Regions from separate parts of the Zhongshania guokunii genome, predicted to be linked through region 2. Evidence: riboswitches for the same ligand, from Rfam matches in the RefSeq annotation. Region 2 holds a riboswitch; the other holds the start of a gene.

Region 1 (6,146 bases), on a different contig from region 2:
TTACTCACGCCTTGGCAAGTGATTGAACAACGTTTACACGGCGCTGGCAGCGGCGATTTTGTGGTGTCTTTTTATAATCCGGTATCTAAAAAACGGGACTGGCAGCTGAATACTGCCCGCGACATTTTATTGCAGTACCGCCCTGCAAGTACGCCCGTGGTAATCGGCCGCCAGCTCACGCGCAGCGACGAAGATATTCGTTTTACGTGCTTGGGCGATCTTAAGGCCGGCGACGTTGATATGTTCACCTTGGTGTCGGTGGGCAATCGCGAAACCCGTCATATTGTTAACGGCCGTAAAGAATGGATTTACACGCCTCGCGGTTATGCCAGCAAAGCGTAAATTTTACGACTGGCTTGCTTAAAGATTTTTAAAAAGGAAACGCTGTGAAAGTATTTTTTATAGGCGCCGGCCCCGGCGACCCAGAGTTAATCACGGTAAAAGGCCAGCGCTTAATCAGTGCCTGTCCGGTGTTGCTTTACGCTGGTTCATTGGTGCCCACCGATATTTTTGCTGGACGGCAAGGCGATGCCCTGCGGATTGTCGATACCGCGTCTTTAGACCTTGATGAAATCATGGCACATATTTCTTGGGCCAGTGAGGAGGGCCATGATGTGGCGCGGATTCACTCCGGCGACCCCTCGGTTTACGGCGCCATCGGCGAGCAAATCCGCCGCTTGCAGGCCCTAAATATTGACTATGAGATTATTCCCGGCGTGACCGCAACCTCGGCCTCGGCGGCGTGGCTCGGCAAGGAGTTAACCCTATCTGGGGTGTCGCAAACCATTATTCACACCCGCTACGAAGGCAAAACCCCATTTCCCGAGCGCGAGCGACTGCCTGCCTTGGCCGCCAGCGGCGCGACTTTGGCGATTCATTTGGGGGTGACCCGTATTCATAAAATTGTGGAGGAGCTAATTCCCCACTACGGCGCCGACTGCCCAGTGGCAGTTTGCTACCGCACCTCCTGGCCGGATCAAGATAAAGTTGTTGGCACCTTAAGCGATATTGTTGCCAAGGTGCGCGACAAGAAATTTACCCGCACCAGTTTGATTTTAGTGGGCTGGGTTTTGGCCAGTGAAGACTTTAGCGACTCGTATTTATACGACCACGATAAGGCCCATGTGTATCGCCCCAAAGTTAAGCCCGCTCGTCTGCGCGATGTGAATAGCAGCGCCGCCCATCCCAGCTTAAAACAGCCGGTGCTTTAAGTTTGGAATGGGCCGAATGGTGTTAAGCAGACCGCTTCTTGCAGGCAGGTATACCGTCTAGGGCGGGCTTGCGCGCCTGCTCTTCGGCAATGAGTTCTGCTGGGAATTGGCTCATAAAACAGCAGCAGACATTGTCGTTAATCATGGTGCGGGGGCCGTGGGGATGGGCGATATGTTGGTAGCGGGCATGGCTATGGCCATGTTCATGTTGCTTTTCATATTCATGGGAATGCTCGTGCTCATGTGAATGACTGTGGGGGTGATCGTGATCGTGACTGTGCTGATACGCTGCATTGGGTTCTTGGTATTCGGCGTGGTGGTGATGTAAGTCAACTTCGCCTCGGGCGAGCCGAGCGCTAAAGTCGGCGAGTAGACCGGTTTGTTGTTGGCTGCCGTTCATGGTTTCGGCAAAGCGGGCCACAAAGGTATCGATGACTTTGGGGTGGTCGCGGAGATAATCGGCTTTGATGAACTGCACCTCGGGCTGTTCGGCGGCGACTTTATCAATATAGCTGTGAATGCGGTCAATAAGCCGGCCGCCAAACAAGAAGTAAGGAGCGACAACAATTTTTTTAAAGCCGAGCTTGCAGGCCATTTCTAAGCCCCGGCCAACCGAGGGAAAGGTGACGCCAGAGTAGACCGTCTCGGACCAGCCGAAGCCCAGGCTCTCGGCGGCGATACGGCAGAGCTTGGCGGCGTCGGCATTGGCATTAACGACCGAGGTGCCGCGACCGACGACCACCAGCATGGTGTCGTAGAGGGCGCCGGGGGCGGGAATCTCAGTGTGGCCAAGAGAATTGAGAATGCGCTGCTGAAAGGCGGCAATCATATTGCTGTGTAGGCCCAGTTCACGGCCGTAGTGAATATGCAGATCTGGGTGCTTTTGCTGGTAACTGGTGAGTACCGAGGGAATATCGTTCTGGGCGTGGGTGGCGGCAAACAGCATACCGGGAACGGCGTAAATGGTTTTTACACCTTGCTCGCGAAGCGCGTCGAGGGCCATGTGAATATTGGGCGCGGAATACTCTAAAAAGCCGTATTCGATTTTGAGTTTGGGGTAGCGCTGGCGCAGGTTTTTAGCGAGTAGGCTAAATTCCTGCTCAGCGATTTTGGCGCGGCTGCCGTGACCACAGATAAGTAAGCCGCAATTGTTGGGCAGGTTTTCTAAATTCGTCATGCGGGTGTCCATTGCGTAGAAGTGATTGAAGTAAAAGGATTGATGTAACTGATTAGCATTGAGGGATTAAGTTTGTTGATGGCGCGTAAATAAATTAATTTTTTAATAGATTTGTACTTGAATGGCTCCATATTGTTGGAGGGATTTGTGTCGTCTTTAGTTTTTGTTTTGAGAGCGGTTGGATTGTTGCGTGTTGTGCTTTTTAGGTAAAAATAGTTTTTATTTACAGGCATTTAATTCGGTTTTTGGGTTTCGATACCATATTGTTTCATTTATTTTTGGCGGTTTAAAGTAACTTTTTTAAATAGTTTTTTTTGATGAATTTAAATATTACTTAGGTTAAAGTCGCTGCGCATTTTTAGGTTCCAAGGTGATATTTTCACCGTAGCGATTAATAGGGAATTCAGTGCGTAAAATTGACTTTCGGTTTTGCGAGATTAATTGAAGCTGTCCCCGCAACTGTATGCGATGAGTGCTAATCACGGCCACTGAGTAAGGTGTTGTCACTGAACTTGGGAAGGCGATTAGCGCATTTTCTGGCGTTTTCTTAAACGCGTAGAATGAAGTCGTGAGCCAGTAGACCTGCCTGATATGCATTTACCTGATGGTCGGGGTGTGCAATCAGGCGAGTATAATCAGAGTCATTTCTGTGGCTTCTGCTATTTCCTCGTTAATTTCCCGCCGCCATTGAGATTGTTGCAATCAAGAGGCGATTCCTTTGAAAAATTCGATATTTAATCCGCTAGTAATAAGTTGTTTTGTCTTTGCATGTCCAGCATACGCGGCTGGCTTGAGTGGTGTGAGCGAGCGCAGCGCTGGTCAGCTTGAAGAAGTGCAGGTTACAGGTAGCTCGCTCGCCAATAGGGGGCTAGCCGACGCTGAGGCTGCTTCGGTAGGTACGGTTCTGGCAGCGCAAATTGCGCACCGCCCAGCGCTGCGTCCCGCCGAGTTATTAGAAACCATACCGGGTATGGTGGTGACCCAGCACAGCGGTGACGGCAAGGCGAATCAATATTTTTTGCGGGGCTTTAATTTGGATCACGGCAGCGACTTTGCTAATTATGTCGACGGCATGCCCATCAATATGGTGAGTCACGGTCATGGCCAAGGTTATACCGATCTTAATTTTTTAATTCCCGAATTGGTCGACCGCATTGTTTATCGCAAAGGTCCCTATTATGCCGAGGCGGGGGATTTTTCCTCGGCGGGTACAGCGCGAACATCTTATGCGCGGGCTATGGCAAATCAGACCGTGAAACTTACCGCGGGCGAAAACGATTATGCGCGTCTCTTGGCCTTTGGCGGAGTGGCGGCGGCAGATGGCCAGCTGGTTTATGCTTTTGAGTCTCAGCAAAACGACGGCCCATGGCAGCTGCCAGAGGGCTTTGATAAAGCCAATGGTGTATTGAAATACAGCGGTGGTGATCGCAAGCAAGGTTATTCGCTGACGGCCATGGCCTATGAAGCGGATTGGACCTCGACAGATCAGATTCCCCAGCGCCTAGTGGCTGAGGGCAGCGTGGATCGCTATGGTTCCCTAGATGACAGCACGGGTGGCGACACCCACCGCTATAGCCTGTCGGCTGAAATTTGGTCGGTATTGAACGATGGTCTGAATCTGCAAAGTCAATTTTACGTGGTGGATTATGCGCTGCGTTTAAGCTCTAACGCGAGTTATTACTCCCGCGATAACAGTGACGACCCCGAGGTGCGCGGTGACCAATTTACCCAATTCGATAATCGCCTGACTCTCGGCGGCCAGCTAGATTTTACGCAGGCCCTAAGCGCGGTACATGAATTGCGCTACGGCGGTGAATGGCGACTGGACGATATTAACGACGTGGGTGTGGGCTTTAGCCAGCGAGGCCTAATATACGATCTGTTTGCCAGCGCGGCGGTGGAAGAGCAGGCGCTCGGTGTATACAGCAGCGTACACAGCCAATGGACGGCGTGGTTTGCCTCAATCGCGGGTTTGCGCTACCAAACCATTGATGTGGCGGTAGCCGATAAGCTTGACGCGACGGCGGGTGGCAGCGACCGCGAGGCCTTGTTGTCGCCCAAATTATCACTGCGCTTTGGCCCATTCGCGACCACGGAGTTCTTCATTAATTATGGCGAGGGCTTTCACAGCAATGATGCGCGGGGTGTAGTGAGAAGGGAAAGTGCAGTGCCGCTGATATCTTCGTCGGTCGGCTATGAATTGGGGATGCGCAGCTTGCTGGCCAATGATATTCAGCTGTCGGTGGTGGCGTTTCGTTTAGATTTAGATTCAGAGTTGGTGTTTGTTGGCGATGAGTCGACAACCGAACCTCGGGATGCCAGCCGTCGCCAAGGCCTTGAGGTGAGCGTATTTTATCAGCCGGTGGACTGGTTTGTATTGGATATGGATGTTGCCTCGTCGGAAACCGAGTTTAAGCAACTGCAGGTCGACGAGGGGCAGGTATTGGGCAAATATGTGCCCGACAGCGTTGAACAGGTCTTTGCTATGGGCGCGAGTATCGATTTAGATAACGGCGTGTACGGGGGGCTTAGACTGCGCTATTTCGGCCCTCGCAAGCTTACCGAAGGCGGTGATGTTGAATCGGCGGCCTCGAAGAGTGTTAATGCCAATATTGGCTATCGCTTTAAAAGTGGTATATCGCTGGGGCTTGAGGTCATTAATGCCTTGGATGAACGTGATGACGATATCACTTATTACTATGCCTCACGGACTTTATCCGAGCGCAACGCCGGTATTGAGCCCCAGCTTGACCGCCACTCGCACCCAATGGAGCCTCGTACTTATCGGGGGACATTGGCTTACCACTTTTAGTAGCTGTGCCCCAGCGATTGGGATTGGTTGTCGGGGTATTTATTTCGCTTTTATAGCGATAACTACCTATTTAATTTAGCTTGTGAGTAATAGCTATCGACGTTCATATTGCCTATAGTAAAGCAATGGGATTGTTGAGTAATTATTATTCTGCCCCGCCATCAATTACCTCGTTAGGTAATCTTACATTACGAGCTTTTATATGCCTGCTTCCGAGCATATGCCGATACTTGGCAAACGAAAAAGCATCACACGGCGCATCCTGTTTCCACTGGTTGCGCTTATTGTGCTCAGTAATGCGGTAATTATCTCCATTATTATGAGCCAATTAGATCAGCAATTGCTCGATGCTACTGAACAGAATCTAATTAATGAGTCTGAGTTACAGGCGGTGCAGTTTCGCGCCAATATGTTGGAGCTGGTTAGAGATTTGCGGTTTATTGCGGGCACCCCGCCTATACAAGGCCTGATTCGAGCAGAAAGAAATGGAGGTATAGACCCTCGCGACGGATCGACTTTTCAGGAGTGGGTGTCGCGGCTGGGAGTTATATTTACCGAGATGCTCAAAGCTAAGCCCAAATTACAAATTCGTTTCATTCGTGCCAACGGACTTGAGCAGGTTCGGGTGGACCGCTTTGGTCCCAATGGCAGTATTCGCACTGTTGCTCAGCCCGAGTTACAGGACAAAAGTCAGACCCGCTATTTTATTGAAACTATTGGTTTAAGTCGTGGCAGCGTGTACTTGTCTGATATCGAGTTAAATCGCGAATTTGGCGAGATTGTACTGCCTTTGCAACCGGTTATTCGCGCAGCTATGCCAATCTATAGCGATGAAGGCGACTTGTTCGGCATAGTTATTATTAACCACAATCTTCAGGACACGTTTGATGCGCTAAAGTCCTTATCTGGAGATGAACATCAATTTGTGATCACCAATGGCGCTGGT
Region 2 (6,146 bases):
AGTTGGTGTCCAGCTGCCGGTGCCGTGGGCTAGCCCAAACACGGTGACCGCCGATATCATGGCGCCGATAAACGCCGAGCCAGAAACAGCAGCGGCGCTCAGACCAAGCAACATAGAGGTGAGGGCGCCAACCGCCGCGCCGCCAGACAGGCCTAAAATATAGGGATCGGCCAGTGGATTGCGCAGCAGCACTTGCATTAAGGCGCCAGCCACGGCGAGTAAGCCGCCAGCGCCAAACGCGGATAAGGCGCGGGGCAGGCGCAGTTCAAATACCAAGGTGCGGTGTAGCGGTTCGCCGCCGCCACTCAGAACCTGCCACAGTTCGGCATTGGAAATACTGACGCTGCCGGTGGTGATTGCAAGCGCGAGGGTGGCAAGCGTAAGCAAGGCCAAAATACCTAGCGGCAATAGGAAGCGTGGCAGTGCTCCGCGGCTGGATTTAACGGCGGCCACGGGCAGTCTCTAAATGTTGGCAGAGCAAGGTAGTGCCTTCGAGTAAGCGCGGGGTTGGCCGTTGAATAGTCGATGGCGGAATAAAAAATAAGTTGTTGCGACGCACGGCAGTAAGGCCGCTAAAGCGCAGCCACTCGTCCAGCCAGTCGCGATTTTCTTCGCCCATACCACCGGCGATGATGGCCTCGGGGTCGGCGGCCAGTACCGCTTCATTGTCGATGCGGGCGCTGAGATTAGGCAAATTGCCAAACACATTCACGCCGCCGCAAATGCGGGTGGCCTCGCTAATAATATGCTCATTATTAACGGTCATTAGAGGGTTGCTCCATATTTGCTGGAACACGGTAACAGGCGCCGACTGGCTGTAGCGATCTTCTAGTTCGGCAATACCCGCGCGGAATTTATCCGCCGCGAGTTTGGCCTGTGTCTCACTGCCCGCGAGTTTGCCAAGCCTTTCTAGGCTGGAGCTTACGTCGTCAAAATCATTGAGCTGGGTATAGTAAATAGTCAGGCCCAGAGATTTTAGTTTGGCCAATTGCTCGCGGGGGTTGCCTTCAATCCATGCGATTAGCAGGTCGGGCTTTTGCGCCAGTATCGCCTCTTGGTCAAAGCGATTGTAGCTGCCAACGCGGGGCAGTGCTTTTGCTGCTTCGGGGTAGTCGCAATAACTGACGGCGGCTACCAGTTGGTCGCCGCCACCCGCGGCATAGACTAATTCGGTAGCGCCTGGCGACAGGGCAATAATGCGCTGGGCGGGTTTGCTCAGGCAAACGTTGGCGCCGCTATCATCCTGCACGCAGATGTCGGCTAACGCCGAACCGGCTGCAAATAGTGCGCTGAGAATGACTGCAACAGTGGTTTTCAACGCTACCACTCCACACCTTTGCGGGCTTTTATGCCACTGTGAAAGGCGTGTTTGGTATCGTCGATCATCGACACGGTGTCGGCCAGCTGTTTGAGCGGTACGGGCGCGCCGCGGCCAGTCACAATGACGCTTTGTTCACGGGGGCGATTGCGCAGGGCTTCGTAAACTTCTTCGGCGTCGAGATAGCCGTATTTTAAAACGTAGGTGATTTCGTCGAGCAATACCAGATGAATGGTTTCATCTTGCAAGAGCAGCTTGGTTTTCTGCCAAGCTTGCTGGGCGGCTTCACGATCTTGTTCTTTGTTTTGCGTTTCCCAAGTAAAGCCGGAACCCATCACAATAAACGGGACTTCGGGGCAGCGCTGTTGAATAAAATTGCGCTCGCCACAGTCCCAAGTACCTTTAATAAATTGCACCACCGCGGCTTTGTAGCCGTGGCCCAAGGCGCGAATTACTGTGCCAAAGCCAGAGCTAGATTTGCCCTTGCCGGGGCCGCTGAGCACGATAAGTACCCCGCGCTCTTCGGTGGCCTGCGCGACTTTTTCGTCGATCATGGCCTTTTTGATTTGCATGCGTTTCTGGTGTTTTTCTTCGTCGCTCAGGGTCGTCATATAATCACCTGTTAAATATTCGCCGCCACGTGCGTAAGCCCGAGACGGCGTGAAAGACAAAGACCAATAATACCTTTATTTTGGCGTGTAAGTGATGCTCAACATCGCTTCGCGGCCAATTGCTTGGTAGTCACCAAGGCTGAAGCTGCGTGCAGTGACATACTCGCGATCAAAGATATTTTTTAGGGCTAAATTGAGTTTTAACTGTTCGTTGATACGATAGGACACTGCGGTGTCGATCAAGGCATAGCTGCCGAGCTCGTCGTTGTTGGCGGTGTCTTCATAGCGTTTGCCAACAAAGCGTAAGCTCGCGCTGGCGCCCCACTGTTGCCACTGGCGATCTGCATCAATATTAAATTGCTTGCTGGCCCGACGCCGCAAATCTTTGCCGGTGCTGGTGTCGGTGGCATCGAGCAGGGTGGCATTGGCCTCGATATTCCATTGATACAGGCTAGTCGCCATGCTGAGCTCAAGGCCTTTTATTTTTGCGCCTTTAATTTGATCTGGGCCAAAGGTGGCGGGGTTGTATTGAATGAGCTTGTCGACGTCGTTATTAAAGTAGCTAGCGCTCCACGTGCCCCAAGCTTGATTGACGCGCAATTCCAATTCGCGGTTTTCTGATGTTTCTGGTTTTAATGTCGTCACGCCGTAGAAGGGATAATACAGATCGTTAAAGGTGGGCGCGTTAAAGCCTTCGCCGTAGGAGGCAATGATTTTCAATGGTTTGCCGATCTGAACGCCCACCGAGGCATTGCCGGTGTCGTAGGTGCCAAACTGTTCGTTGTCGTCGTTACGACCTCCGATTGTTAAGTCGACTATGCCAAAGTCGGCCTGCCACTGGGCGAACACCGCTTTGTTGGCGCGGCTGTCTTCGTTGTAATTTAGATTGCTGTTGACCTTGTCGAGCAAGCGCTCAAAGCCTGCAGTGAGCACGTGGTTTTTGCCGAGTAGCCAGTCATTTTGCACACTGTAAATATTGCGGGTGGTGTCAAAATTGTCGCCGCTCACGCCCATGGCGCCAGCTTCGACGTAGTGATAGTCAATTTGTGATTGGTCTTTAGACTCGCCTGCCGACAAGGTCAGTAGCCAGTTTTTCAGTAATTGGAATTCGCCGCGAATATTGGCAACGCTGACTTCGCTGTCGGAATACGGCGAGCAACTGTATTTCACAAAGCCGGTGCCGTAGCAGTTATTGTCGTAGTCGCTTTCGCTGGTGCTGTTTTGGTAAAGCGCTGACACCTTGGCGCGGTCGTTGATTTTGTGGCTCAAGCTCAGGTTAAAGGCGGTTTGTTCAAAGGCGTCTTTGTCGCCGTGAACGCCGCTAGTGCCCTCGGTGTTGTCCACTCCGTCGGTGTTCTCGTGCAGGGCGCTAAGATTGAATTGCGTTTGGCTATTGCCGCCGCTAATTGCGGCAAGGGCTTTGCTGCTGCCCTGGGTGCCAATGCCAAGTTGCAATAATGGCTGCACGCCGTCGGTGTCGTGGTATTTACGGGTAATGATATTCACAACGCCACCGATGGCTTCGGAACCGTAAAGGCTAGAGCGTGAGCCCCGCACAATTTCCACCCGCTCAATAAGCTCAGGGGGCAGATTGGTTAGCGACGGGCTGCCGAGGGTGGCCGAGCCAATGCGCACGCCGTCGATTAAGACCAAGGTGTGGTTGCTTTGATTGCCACGCAGAAACAGGCTGGTATTGGCGCCGTGGCCACCGTTGCGAACAAAGCTCACGCCCACAGCGCGAGACAGTAATTCCTGTAAGTCGGCAGGTTGAATACGCTCGATATCGGCGCGTTCAAATACCGTGACTGGTGCCAAACTGTCGGCAATCGATTGTTCGGTGCGGGTCGCAGTGACGATGGTCGTTTCCATCTCGCTGTGGGACTGGGCCGACGTTGCCGATGCCGCAATGCTTAAAGCGCCGCTTAATGCGCTTAATGTGAATTTGTTCATGGTTAACCTCAAAGCCAGCTAGGGAAGCAATGAGGGAGGGGTAGGGGTTATATACAAGTATACGACCGCTGATGGAGCCCTCCGCTTCATCGGGTGAATCGGTAACAGGCCGGTTCCGGGCTTGCCCTGTCTTGTGGCTGACAGTGGCTTACCGTTGCGGGGGCAGCGTCGGACTTGGTGGTGTTCTTTGCGAACAGCGCCTCACCAGACTTCCCGTTTAACTTAGCGCCGCGCTTTACGCGGTTTTGAGCACCTCTTACGTGGCGCGCACTCTACGGCTATGGCGCTATTTTGTCAAATTATGCGGGGTGGGAAATGGAGGTTAAACCTAGGGTATTAGTGGTGATTTTGCGGTGAAATCCGTCGAACTTCGTCGAGCAGTTGCTGATTGCAGGGCAGGCTTAAACCCTGCTTTGTGGCCAGCTGGCACAGATAGCCGGTAATCGCGTCGATCTCGGTTTCTCGTCCAGCTTCAATATCTTGGAGCATTGAGGAGCGATTGTTCCCGGTGGCGCGGGCAACCTCAATAACCTGCTGATGAAGATCGGCTAGCTCTTGGTCTAGGCCAAGGGCTTTGCTGAGCTCAAGTATCTCATTTACCACGCTGCTCATTTGGGCAAGGGCTGCTGGTTTGTCGAGCAGCTCGCCATTTCGGCAGCGATAAATGGCGGTCAGCGGGTTGATTGCGCAGTTAATTGCCAGCTTGCGCCACAGCACGGCTTTTATATTGCTGTTCGGGCTGACGGCTAGCGGCGAGAAACTCAGCGCTTTGGCAATGCTGCTTAGTTGCGGCGTTAAACCTTTGGTATTGGCATGGCCTATCAGGGTTTGGCCGCGCCCCGCGTGGACTACCGCAAAGGGTTGGGGCCGGTAGGCGCCCTCGGTGGTGGATGCCTGATAGATATTTGCGTGGGGGAATTGCGCCTGCACTTGCTCGGCAATGCCAAGGCCGTTTTGTAGTATCACCAAGCTGGCCTTGGGTAGAATGTGGGTTTCTATGGCTTGCAATGCGGTGAGGGTTTGCTGGGCTTTAGTGGTGATCAGCAACTGCTGGATAGGAGCTTTAATAGTTTCAGGACAGCAGGCGGCAATATTGAGTAATTCGGTTTTGGCACCGGCAGTAAAGTTAATACCGCCGTGCTGGCGATAAGCTGCTAAGCTGCGGCGGTCACGAAAAATGAGCTCAGTGCTTTGATCACTGCGCTGAGCGTAGCTGCCCCATAGGCTGCCAATGGCCCCGGCGCCAAGAATAGACCATATTGGATTTGCGGTGTTGCTCACTGTGATTTTCTGTACATTTGCTTGGTCCTACACATTCAGTCCGCAGTCTCGGGATGCTAAACTGCGCGGCGCAACATAACAAAGGAATTTAGGCTATGCCAGCGTTTGATATTGTCTCAGAAGTGGATTTACACATCTTTACCAATGCCGTTGATCAGGCGGGACGGGTCATAGAAACCCGTTTCGATTTTAAGGGCGTGGATGCGCGCTTTGAGCGCGACGCACTGACGGTGACCATGTTCGCTGAGGCGGAGTTCCAGTTGCAGCAGATGGAAGATCTGCTGCGTGCGGCGCTCATTAAAGTGAAGATCGATCCACTGGCCATGGAACTGGGCGATGTGAAGGGCGCAGGTAAGCAGGTGAAGCAGTTGGTCACTATGCAAAGCGGTTTGAACTCAGATGTGGCCCGCAAAATCGTTAAATTGATTAAAGACCGCAAATTAAAGGTGCAGAGCCAGATTCAAGACGAGCAAGTGCGGGTTACCGGCAAAAAACGCGACGACCTACAAGAAGTGATGGCGGTATTGCGCGCCGAAGAGTTGGATCAGCCCCTGCAGTTCACCAATTTCCGCGATTGATTGCGGTGCTGTGCGCCGACGCTATTTTCTGCGTCAGCGCACGGGCCCAGTTCAGCAGCCTTGCATTCTGCTCCCCGCAAGCCAGAATAAGCGCAACTTTATGCGGAACCGTCTATGACTGATCAGCCCTCTTCTTCAGCGCCAGCGCCGCCGTCTTGGCAGCAAGCTATTTTTAACCGCCACATGTTTATCTGCGTGCTAACTGGCTTTGCCTCCGGTTTGCCGCTGTATTTTTTGATTCAGTTGGTGCCGGCTTGGCTGCGCAGTGAGGGTGTGGGCTTGGCCGAAATTGGCTTGTTTGCGCTGATTGGCTTTCCCTATAACTGGAAGTTTGTGTGGGCTCCGCTGATGGATCGCTATGTGCCGCCCTTTTTGGGGCGCAGGCGGGGCTGGATGATCATCAGCCAG

The links. Region 2 has a riboswitch for cobalamin ahead of AB4876_RS05790 (TonB-dependent receptor domain-containing protein). Riboswitches for the same ligand answer to the same signal wherever they lie in the genome.
Region 1: another riboswitch for cobalamin. It lies ahead of AB4876_RS04875 (TonB-dependent receptor); the one in region 2 lies ahead of AB4876_RS05790 (TonB-dependent receptor domain-containing protein).

Annotation. Positions count from the first base shown of each region.
Region 1 is NZ_JBFRYA010000003.1:156,920-163,065, forward strand. Features, by position in the region: gene cobJ (precorrin-3B C(17)-methyltransferase) at 1-342, shown strand, start outside; gene cobM (precorrin-4 C(11)-methyltransferase) at 387-1,211, shown strand; gene AB4876_RS04870 (sirohydrochlorin chelatase) at 1,234-2,388, opposite strand; cobalamin riboswitch at 2,732-2,991, shown strand; gene AB4876_RS04875 (TonB-dependent receptor) at 3,188-5,200, shown strand; gene AB4876_RS04880 (sensor histidine kinase) at 5,403-6,146, shown strand, end outside.
Region 2 is NZ_JBFRYA010000004.1:78,083-84,228, reverse strand. Features, by position in the region: gene AB4876_RS05805 (FecCD family ABC transporter permease) at 1-453, opposite strand, end outside; gene AB4876_RS05800 (cobalamin-binding protein) at 440-1,327, opposite strand; gene cobO (cob(I)yrinic acid a,c-diamide adenosyltransferase) at 1,321-1,929, opposite strand; gene AB4876_RS05790 (TonB-dependent receptor domain-containing protein) at 2,005-3,879, opposite strand; cobalamin riboswitch at 3,970-4,151, opposite strand; gene AB4876_RS05785 (ketopantoate reductase family protein) at 4,216-5,160, opposite strand; gene AB4876_RS05780 (YajQ family cyclic di-GMP-binding protein) at 5,256-5,738, shown strand; gene AB4876_RS05775 (AmpG family muropeptide MFS transporter) at 5,853-6,146, shown strand, end outside.